2 linked regions of the Desulfatitalea tepidiphila genome follow. The protein of the gene in region 1 interacts with the protein of each later gene in a pairwise test. Links are inferred from orthologs where the notes say so. Each region holds a gene or a part of one and is shown in the gene's direction. Other genes may lie near its edges.

Region 1 (4,794 bases):
ATCCCATCCACCGCCAAAGGGAAAATTGTCGAGCTGCCTGTCAAGGAAGGCCAGGAGCTGCGCGTGGGCGATGTGATCGCCAGGGTTGAGATCGAAGAAGAGGGCGAGGAGAGAAAAAAGCCGGATCGGGCAGAGACGAAGGCTGACGCCAGTTCGAAGGAAGCGGAAGCTGAATCACCGACTCCCGATGATTCGGTGTACCGTCCGGCGGCAGAAAAGAAGCGCGATGAGAAACAAGGCAAATCGTCTGGCCTTGAGAAGGAACCGCCATCCCGAGAAGATCGCCCGCCGGCGCCCGCCGCTCCGTCTGTCCGACGTTTTGCCCGCGAGTTGGGAATCGACATCCACGAGGTGCATGGCACCGGACCGGGTGGAAGAATCACCGAGAGCGATGTAAAGGCCTTTGTCAAAGAAGGTCGGGAGGCTGCAGGGCAAACTGCCCTCCTGGGCGAAATTGCCGAAACGGCTTTACCGGACTTCGCCCGATGGGGCGATATCGAAACGGTCGAATTACCCGGGGTTCGCAAACTAACCGCCAAAAGCACGGCCCTGTCATGGCGCCTTGTGCCCCATGTGACGCAATTCGATAAGAGCGACATCACGGCATTGGAAACATTTCTCGGCAAAAACGGGCCAGGCCCTAGAGGAAAGGATGTCAAGCTCACCGTGACGGCGGTGTTGGCCAAGGTATGCGCCGCCGGTCTGTTGAAGTTTCCGCGTTTCAACGCGAGCATCGATATGGCCAACAATCTCATGATTTATAAAAAATATGCGCATATCGGCATCGCCGTGGATACCGAGCGAGGGCTACTGGTCCCGGTGATTCGCAATGCCGATAAAATGTCCATTCGTGAACTCGCCACTGCAATTGCCGATCTGGCCGAAAGATCACGAAACAAAAAGATCAAACCAGATGAGATGGAGGGCGGTACCTTTACCATTTCCAATCAGGGCGCTATCGGAGGCACCCAGTTCACACCCATCGTCATGTGGCCCCAGGCGGCCATTCTGGGTGTGAGCCGGAGCACGGTCGAACCCGTTTATATGGACGGCCAATTCCATCCTCGCACCATGTTGCCACTGGCACTCTCGTACGATCATCGAATTATCGATGGCGCCGATGCGGCCCGTTTTCTGAAATGGATTTGTGAATGCCTCGAACAACCGTTCAACCTTCATCTATAAATGCGGAGGGATTGACATGACAGATCACGCTACACAAGTGGTCGTTATCGGCGGCGGCCCAGGAGGTTATGCGGCAGCGTTTATGGCGGCGGATCTGGGGTTACAGGTCACGCTAATCGATCCGGGTGAGAATCCGGGCGGTGTTTGCCTTTACAGGGGCTGTATTCCCTCCAAAGCGCTTTTGCATGCGGCCAAGGTGATCCGCGAAGCGCGGGACGCCGAAAATTTTGGTTTGCATTTCAGCGGGCTGAAAATCGACCATGCCCGTCTTAAAGAGTGGAAAGAGTCGGTGGTCGCCAAAATGACCGGTGGCTTGGGGCAGTTGGCTAAACAGAAAAAGGTGCGTTACATCCAAGGCAAGGCGACCTTCAAGGATAGCCGGACACTGCATGTTGTAGCAGGTGAAGACAAAACACAAGATATGGTATTTGAACATGCCATCATCGCCACCGGTTCCCGACCCATTCGGCTGAAGCATCTCGACATCGATTCCGAGCATTTGTGGGATTCAACGGACGCGCTCGCTCTTCAAACCATCCCCAAACGACTGCTGGTCATCGGGGGCGGCTATATCGGCCTGGAACTTGGAACGGTTTACGCCGCACTGGGCTCAACAGTGCAGGTGGCCGAAATGACTCCAAGTCTGCTTCCAGGTGCGGACAAGGACCTTGTGCGGTTTGTGCGAAATGATCTGAAGGAGAAGTTCGAAGCCATCCATTTGGAAACCACGGTGACGCAGTTAAGAGACCAGAAAAATGGCATAAATGTGACCATGGAGGGACCGGAGTCCGATGGCAAACCGAAGCATTTCGACAAGGTGCTGATGGCAGTCGGACGCAAACCCAATTCCGGCGATCTGGGTCTTGAGAACACCAAGATCGAACTCGACGACAAGGGGTTTATCCGCGTGGATCTGCAGCGCCGCACAGCCGAGCCTCACATCTTTGCCATCGGCGACGTAGTCGGTGAGCCGATGCTGGCTCATAAAGCCAGCCACGAGGGCAGGATCGCAGCCGAGGTGATCGCACAGCATAAAGTGGCATTTGAGCCCGCCTGCATACCAGCCGTAGTGTTTACAGACCCTGAAATCGCATGGGTCGGCCTATCAGAAGCCGAAGCAAAGGATAAGGGCGTGAAATTCAAGGCCGTACGCTTTCCCTGGGCAGCCTCCGGACGCGCCTCGACATTGGGGCGGAACGATGGTTTGACCAAGCTGCTCGTCGATCCGGAAACCGAACGCATTCTTGGCGTGGCGATAGTGGGGCCCGGTGCCGGCGAACTGATCGCAGAGGGTTCCCTGGCCTTGGAAATGGCAGCCACCGTGGCTGACATGGGATTGACGATTCACCCCCATCCCACCCTATCGGAAACGCTCATGGAGGCGGCCGATGTGTTCCAGGGCACTTCGACGCACTATCATGCCCCCAGGCGAAAATAGCCTTAGAGCAACCGGTGCTCCCAAAATGCTTGAATGTTTGGCTGAACCGTTTCGACGTTAAAAATACCATATGAGGTATAGCAAAAATATAAAGACAACAACATATGGTATATCGTTCCTTTTCTGGAAAATAGATGCGGCGACGTTTTTCACTGACCGACCCTACCGGACACTTCGCCGGAAGGCGGGATGGTCACCACCGGCACCGGACTGTTTTTGACCACCTTTTCGGTAACGCTCCCAAATGTAAAATGGCCCTTTGCACCTGTGGTGCTCATGACCACGAGGTCGGCTCCTTCTTTTTCGATCAATTTAAGAATCTCTTGGGCCGGATCGCCTACTGCGACATGGCGAACGTAAAGCGGGCAGTTGGAAAGATAGTCGCTGCATATCGTTTGCAGACGTTCCTCCGCCTTTTTTTGCTCCCAGGATAGAATTTTCTCGATACGATCCGGCTCGAACTGACCATACCAATCTTTATGGTGGGCCACATCCTCGATGACATAGAGGACATGTACCTCGGCTCCATATTTTTCAGTCAAGGATCGTACATAAGACATCGCATACTGTGCGCTCCCCGAAAAATCGGTGGGCCATAATATTTTTCGAATAGGCATGGCTTGCCTCCATTTCTGTAGGTTGTTGTCCCACGGGTGTTCACGGATTTTAAGGTTATCAAAACACTTTTCACCAAATTATGAAGGATTCACGCCAAGTAAAGGGCCGGGTGGTGCTTTGGTGAGCATTTGAACCCAGTTGAGGTAGTGCGATTTTTCTTGACCCGAAACACCATAACAATCCATATTAGCTGAACAATTTTGCATGCGCGACTGACAATGCACTTACCGTCAATATGTATCGGGGCAAGACATATGAAAACATTCACGCTGGGTGACTTAGCCTCCCAAGTGGGCGGAGAGGTCCTGGGGGATACAAACATCAAAATTCATGCAACGGCAGGGTTGGCCCAGGCTGGCGAGGGCCAAATCAGTTTTCTTGCCAATCGAAAATATACCCCCCTGGTTAAATCGACCCAGGCATCCGCTGTCATCGTCAAAGAAAAAATGGCGTCTAATGCAGCCCTGCTGATTTGTCAGGACCCATACTATGCCTTTACCCGGATTGCGGTGTTGCTTCACGGTTATCGTCGTCATCCCTTCAGTGGGGTCAGTACCGGGGCGAGCATCGCACCCAGTGCCCTCATCGGCCAAGGTTCAGCCATTGCGAATCATGTCAATATCCTGGAAAACGTGCGCATCGGTAAAAATTGTACCCTATATCCAGGGGTATTCATTGGCCCTGAGAGTGTCGTCGGTGATGATTGCATCCTCTATCCCAATGTCGTGATTTACGATCAGTGCCAAGTTGGGAATCGGGTGATCATCCAGGCCAACTCAACAGTCGGTGAAGACGGTTTCGGGTTTGCCACCCACAAGGGGATTCATCATAAAATTCCTCACATAAGCCGCGTGATCATCGAGGATGACGTTGAACTGGGAGCCGGTTGCGGGATCGAAAGAGGCGCCATGGAGGATACGATCATCGGAAAGGGCTCCAAAATCGGCGATGCGGTGGTGATCGGCCATGGCACCAAGGTGGGGCCTCATTGCCTTTTGGTACCTCAGGTGGGCATCGCTGGCTCGACAACACTGGGACACCATTGTGTCGCCGCCGGTCAGGTGGGTATCGGCGGGCACCTGCACATCGGCAACGGCGTCATGATTGGAGGACAAGCGGGGGTCACTGAAGATGTCCCGGACGGTGTCACGCTCTGGGGTACCCCGGCCTTCGAGGCGAGTCAGGCCAAGAGATCCTATTTTCTGATTCGGCGGTTGCCCGAAATATGGAAAGAGTTAAAGCGCCTCAGGGAAAGAATTGCGGCTATAGACGGCAAAACAGGAAAATGAAACATGTGAAGTATGCACCGTTTCGGTAAGGCTTAGGTTCTGAACAATTTGAAGTCAGGTTGAGGTCATGTTGAAGTCAGGGCTTCCCATGCAATACATGATCGATCTTTCAGAAGATAAATCATATATTATTCTCAAATATTTCGGCGACATCACCTCCCAAGTCGCATTGGTCGCCACCGAAGAATCGCATGCGTTGGGAGGTAAATACGGCATCAGGCATTATCTGGTCGATGCGACCGAAGCGAAGAATTTCGAAAACCC
Region 2 (5,266 bases), on another replicon or contig:
GCCGGCGACGTCAAGTACCACAACGGCTACTTAGGCGACATCGACCTGGGGGCCGACGGCCGCATCCAGGCGCTGCTGGTCAACAACCCCAGCCACCTGGAAGCGGTGGACCCCGTGGTGCTGGGTATTGCCAGGGCCCGCCAGGAGCGGCGGGGCGAAAATGGGCAACGGCAGGTGCTGCCCCTGCTGATCCACGGTGATGCGGCCTTTGCCGGCCAGGGAGTGGTGGCCGAGACGCTCAACATGAGTCAGCTCAGAGGCTACCGTACCGGCGGCACCGTGCACGTGGTGATCAACAACCAGATCGGCTATACCACCCTGCCGGAAAATGCCCGTTCCACCCGCTACACCACCGATCTGGCCAAGATGCTCATGGTCCCCATCTTCCACGTGCACGGTGAAAATCCGGAAGCCCTGGTGCAGGTGATCCGGCTGGCCGTTGACTATCGATATGCCTTCGGCAAGGATGTGGTGGTCGACGTGGTCTGCTACCGCCGATTCGGCCACAACGAGGGCGACGAGCCCTACTTCACCCAACCCCTGATGTATGACCGCATCCGCGAGCGCCCCTCCCTGCACCGGCTGTATGCCGATCAGCTGATCGAAGCCGAGGTGCTGTCCGCCGGCGTGGTGGATCGGATGGAAGAAGACGTCCTCAAACGCATGGAGGCCGCCTACGACGAAGTGCGCAACAGCGCCTGTCCATTTCCCGAGGGACGTTTCTACAGCGAGTGGGACGGCTACACGGGGCAATACACCCATGAAGCGGTCGACACCGGCGTATCGGAAGAGACGCTGATCGATCTTGCCCGCCGGATCAACACCCTGCCCAAGGATTTTTCGCCCCATTCCAAGATCAAGCTGCTGTTGCGCCGCCGCCGGGAAACCGTGGAAAAGGGAAGCGGCATCGATTGGGGCAATGCCGAAGCCCTGGCCTTTGCCAGTCTGCTCGAAGAGCGGACGGCCATCCGCCTGAGCGGTCAGGACAGCGGCCGCGGCACCTTCAGTCAGCGCCACAGTGTGCTTTTCGACCGCAAGAGCGGCGAGCCGTATGTGCCGCTTCACCACCTTTCAGAGCGGGCGGCCCGATTCGATGTGCACGACAGTCCGCTCTCCGAGGTCGGTGTCATGGGGTTCGACTACGGCTATTCGCTGGCTTCGCCGGACAAGCTGGTGCTGTGGGAAGCCCAGTTCGGCGATTTTTCCAACAATGCCCAGGGGATCATCGACCTGTTCATCGCCAGCGGTGAAACGAAGTGGCGCCGCCTGTCCGGCCTCGTCCTTCTCCTGCCCCACGGTTGGGAAGGGCTCGGCCCCGAGCATTCCAGCGCCAGGCTGGAGCGCTTCCTGCAACTTTGCGCCGACGACAACTTGCAGGTGTGCGACCTGACCACCCCGGCCCAGTATTTCCACCTGCTGCGCCGCCAGGTCCATGCCGCCTACCGCAAGCCCCTGGTGCTGATGACCCCCAAGAGCCTGCTGCGCCATCCCCAGGCCGTCTCCACCCTTGCCGACTTGAGCGGCGGGCGCTACCAGGCCGTGCTGGACGATCCGGTGCGCCCCGAGAAGGCGAGCAAGGTGATCTTCTGCAGCGGCAAGATCTTCTACCAGCTGTTGCAGCGGAGGGAGGAATTGGAGACGAGCAAAGTCGCCATCATCCGCCTCGAGCAGTACTATCCGTTTCCCGAAGCACAGCTCAAAGCGGTGCTGGCCAATTATCCGTCGGCCGAGTCCTGGACCTGGGTGCAGGAGGCACCGGAGAACATGGGCGGCTGGCAGTTCGTGCGGTCCCGCCTCGAGGCAATGGTCGGCCATGCCCTCACCTATGTGGGGCGCAAGGCCTCTTCCAGCCCGGCCACCGGTTTCCCCAATCTCTACAAGAAGCAGCAGGCGGCCCTTTCCGACGAGGCGGTGGGGCCATACGACGCCGGCGCGAAGAGTGCGGGATAAGGGGTACGTTCAAGCATCAACGACATCGAGACATGACCGATAAGGAGAGCCAATGGCCATCGAGGTGAAAATCCCCAGCGTGGGAGAATCGGTACAGGAGGCCGTTCTGACCGAATGGTTCAAACAGGACGGCGATGTGGTCGAAAAGGACGAGCCCTTGTTCGTTATCGAAACCGACAAGGTGACCCTGGAAGTCACTGCCGAGGCGTCCGGCACCCTCAAGATACAGGTACAGGCCGGTGAGACCGTGGCCGTGGGCACCGTGGTGGCCACCATAGAAACCGGAGGCGCCAAACCGGCGGCCGAAAAGAAGCCGGATGCGGCGCCCGAAGAGAAGGAGAGCCGGGATAAAGCGGGCGAGGCGGCCAAGCCGGAAAAAGCCGAGGAAAAGCCTGCGCCGGCCGAAAAGAAGGCGCCAAGTCCCGAAAAGAAAGCCCCCGCACCCGCGACCGCACCCGGTGAGTATGCCCCGGCCGTGAGGCGACTGGCCGCCGAGAAGGGCATCGACCTCTCCAGGATCAAGGGCACCGGCCCGGGCGGCCGCATCACCAAGGGCGATGTGCTTCTGGCCATGGAACAGGCGCCCGCCGGCGTACCCGAAGAGTGTGTGCCGCCGGATGAGCTGGGCCGGGAAGGCGAACCGGCCGAGGTGCGCAAGGCCATGTCGCCCATCCGCAAGCGCATCGCAGAACGGCTGCTCGAAGCCAAGCAGAACACGGCCATGCTCACTACCTTCAACGACGTGGACATGAGCCGCGCCATGGTCCTGCGAACGCAGTACAAGGATGCCTTCAAAGAGAAGCACGACATCTCACTGGGCTTCATGTCCTTTTTCGTCAAGGCCTGCGTGGCGGCCCTGCGGGAGATTCCCGAAGTCAACGGCTTCGTGGACGGCAGCGACATCGTCTACCACAACTACCAGCACATCGGCGTGGCCGTGGGTTCGCCGCGCGGCCTGGTGGTGCCGGTGATCCGCCATGCCGAGCGTTTGAGCTTCGCCGGGATCGAGAAGGCTATCGTCAACTATGTGACCAAGATCAAGGAGAATCGTCTGGAACTGGCCGACCTGGAGGGCGGGACGTTTACCATCAGCAACGGCGGCGTTTACGGCTCGCTGCTCAGCACCCCCATCCTCAACATGCCCCAGAGTGGCATCCTGGGCATGCACCGCATCGAAAAGCGGCCGGTGGTGGTCGACGAGCAGATCGTCATCCGGCCCATGATGTACCTCGCCCTGAGCTACGACCACCGCATCGTGGACGGGCGCGGGGCGGTCACGTTTCTCAAACGCGTCAAGGAGCTGGTGGAAAATCCCGAACGGCTCCTGCTGGAGGTGTAGCCATGGCAGAGACCCGCGATTATGACCTGATCATTATCGGCGCCGGCCCCGGCGGATACGTGGCGGCCGTGCGCGCCGCCCAACTGGGCCTCAAAACGGCCTGCATCGAGAAGCGGTCGCGACTGGGCGGCGTCTGCCTCAATGAAGGCTGCATTCCCAGCAAGGCCCTGCTCGATTCGAGCGAATACTATCATCTGGCCAAAGAGGGGTTGGCGGTCCACGGCATCAAGACCGGAAAGGTAAGCCTCGATCTGAAGGCCATGATGGCCCGCAAAGACCAGGTGGTGGCCGACCTGACCGACAGCGTGCGCAAGCTGCTCGAGGGCAACAAGGTGGAAATCATCCAGGGTCGCGCGCGGTTGACGGCGCCGGGACGCGTGAGCATACAGGGCGACAAGGGCAAGGCCCGGGAGGCGACCGCCCGCAACATCCTGCTCGCCACCGGCAGCACGCCCGTCGAGCTGCCAGGACTGGCGTTCGACGGGGAACGCATCGTCGATTCAACCCAAGCACTGACCCTGGACGAAGTGCCCCGTCACCTGGGCATCGTGGGCGGCGGTTATATCGGGCTGGAACTGGGATCGGTCTGGCTGCGGCTGGGCGCCAAGGTCACCGTCATCGAGATGCTGCCCAAGATCGGCACCGGCCTCGACGGCCAGGTGGCCCGCACCCTGGACCGCATTCTGCGCAAGCAGGGACTGGAAATGCGCCTGGAGACCCGCGTGGTCGAGGCCAAGACGAGCGGTCGCAAGGTGGAGGTCACCGTGGAGAAAAACGACCAGCGCGAGACCCTCGACTTCGACCGGCTTCTGGTGGCGGTGGGCCGCCGGCCGCTGACCCAGGACCTGGGTCTCTCGGAGCTGGGTATCAAGACCGACGAACGCAGCGGCCACATCCTGGTGGACGAGGGGTATCAGACCAGCGTGCCGGGCGTCTATGCCATCGGCGATCTGGTTCCCGGCCCCATGCTGGCCCACAAGGCCTCGGCCGAAGGCATCGCCGCGGTGGAAAACATGGCCGGCCGCTTCGGTGAGGTCAACTACGACGCCATCCCGTCGGTGATCTACACCTGGCCCGAGGTGGCCAGCGTGGGATTGACCCTGCAACAGGTCAAGGAGCGCGACATCCCCCACTGCGTGGGCAGCTATCCGTTCACCGGCGCCGGCCGGGCGCGCTGCATGGGCGAGACCGACGGCTTCGTCAAGCTCATCGCCCACGCCAAGACCGATCGCATCCTGGGCGTACATATCATCGGACCCCGGGCCGCGGACATGATCGCCGAGTGTGTCCTGGCCCTGGAATTCGGAGCCAGCTCCGAGGATATAGCCCGTACCATCCATGGCCACCCCACATTTTCAGAGGCGTTGCAGGAGGCCGCCATGGCCGTTCGCAAATGTTCGATCTACGCCTCTTGACCGCGCGCTGGATCGTTTGACTGAACCAGACAGGAGGATACGCGTTTGCACCCCTCGTCCCTGGATGCGCTCGAGGCCATCTTCAACCCAAAATCCATCGCAGTGATCGGCGCATCGGACACCTTCGGCAAATGGGGCCATCGCATGGTCGACCGGCCCCTGAAAACCGGTTACCAGGGCCCCATCTACCCGATCAACCCCCGTAAGAAGGAGATTCTCGGGCTCGCCGCCTACCCGAGCGTGGGGGACGTACCGGGCCATATCGACCTGGCCGTGATCACCACGCCCACGGCCACGGTTCCGGACCTGCTCAAAGGATGCGCCGCCAGGGGGATCAAGGGGGCGGTGGTGATCACCGCCGGCTTTGCCGAAACGGGCGAGACGGGGCGGCGGCTGGAAAACGAGATGATGGCTGTGGCCCGCGCCGAGGGCATCCGGATCGTCGGCCCCAATTGCATGGGTATCTTCAGCGCATCGGGCCGTCTGAGCCTCTGTTTTCAGCAAGCCCCCAAATCCGGTTCGATCTCGTTCGTCTCCCAGAGCGGCACCTTCGGGGTCTCCA

The links.
Region 2: the proteins of lpdA (region 1) and odhB interact in binary tests that used the Escherichia coli proteins (3 or more experiments, as listed by UniProt). The link is inferred for Desulfatitalea tepidiphila from one-to-one orthologs.

What each region holds. Positions count from the first base shown.
Region 1 is NZ_BCAG01000003.1:1,381,224-1,386,017, forward strand. The notes cover bases 522-3,412. They hold lpdA (dihydrolipoyl dehydrogenase), read left to right. Parts: upstream 522-1,201; coding sequence 1,202-2,623; downstream 2,624-3,412. Other genes in these bases: DFT_RS10795 (2-oxo acid dehydrogenase subunit E2), read left to right, coding at 522-1,185; DFT_RS10805 (universal stress protein), read right to left, coding at 2,773-3,240. In the rest of the region: more of DFT_RS10795, read left to right, coding at 1-521; lpxD (UDP-3-O-(3-hydroxymyristoyl)glucosamine N-acyltransferase), read left to right, coding at 3,496-4,530; DFT_RS10815 (hypothetical protein), read left to right, coding at 4,619-4,794. UniProt on the Escherichia coli protein: Lipoamide dehydrogenase is a component of the glycine cleavage system as well as of the alpha-ketoacid dehydrogenase complexes.
Region 2 is NZ_BCAG01000005.1:107,327-112,592, reverse strand. What follows is about bases 1,321-4,145. They hold odhB (2-oxoglutarate dehydrogenase complex dihydrolipoyllysine-residue succinyltransferase), read left to right. Parts: upstream 1,321-2,002; coding sequence 2,003-3,289; downstream 3,290-4,145. Other genes in these bases: lpdA (dihydrolipoyl dehydrogenase), read left to right, coding at 3,292-4,145; DFT_RS18325 (2-oxoglutarate dehydrogenase E1 component), read left to right, coding at 1,321-1,950. In the rest of the region: more of DFT_RS18325, read left to right, coding at 1-1,320; more of lpdA, read left to right, coding at 4,146-4,704; DFT_RS18310 (acetate--CoA ligase family protein), read left to right, coding at 4,750-5,266. UniProt on the Escherichia coli protein: E2 component of the 2-oxoglutarate dehydrogenase (OGDH) complex which catalyzes the second step in the conversion of 2-oxoglutarate to succinyl-CoA and CO(2).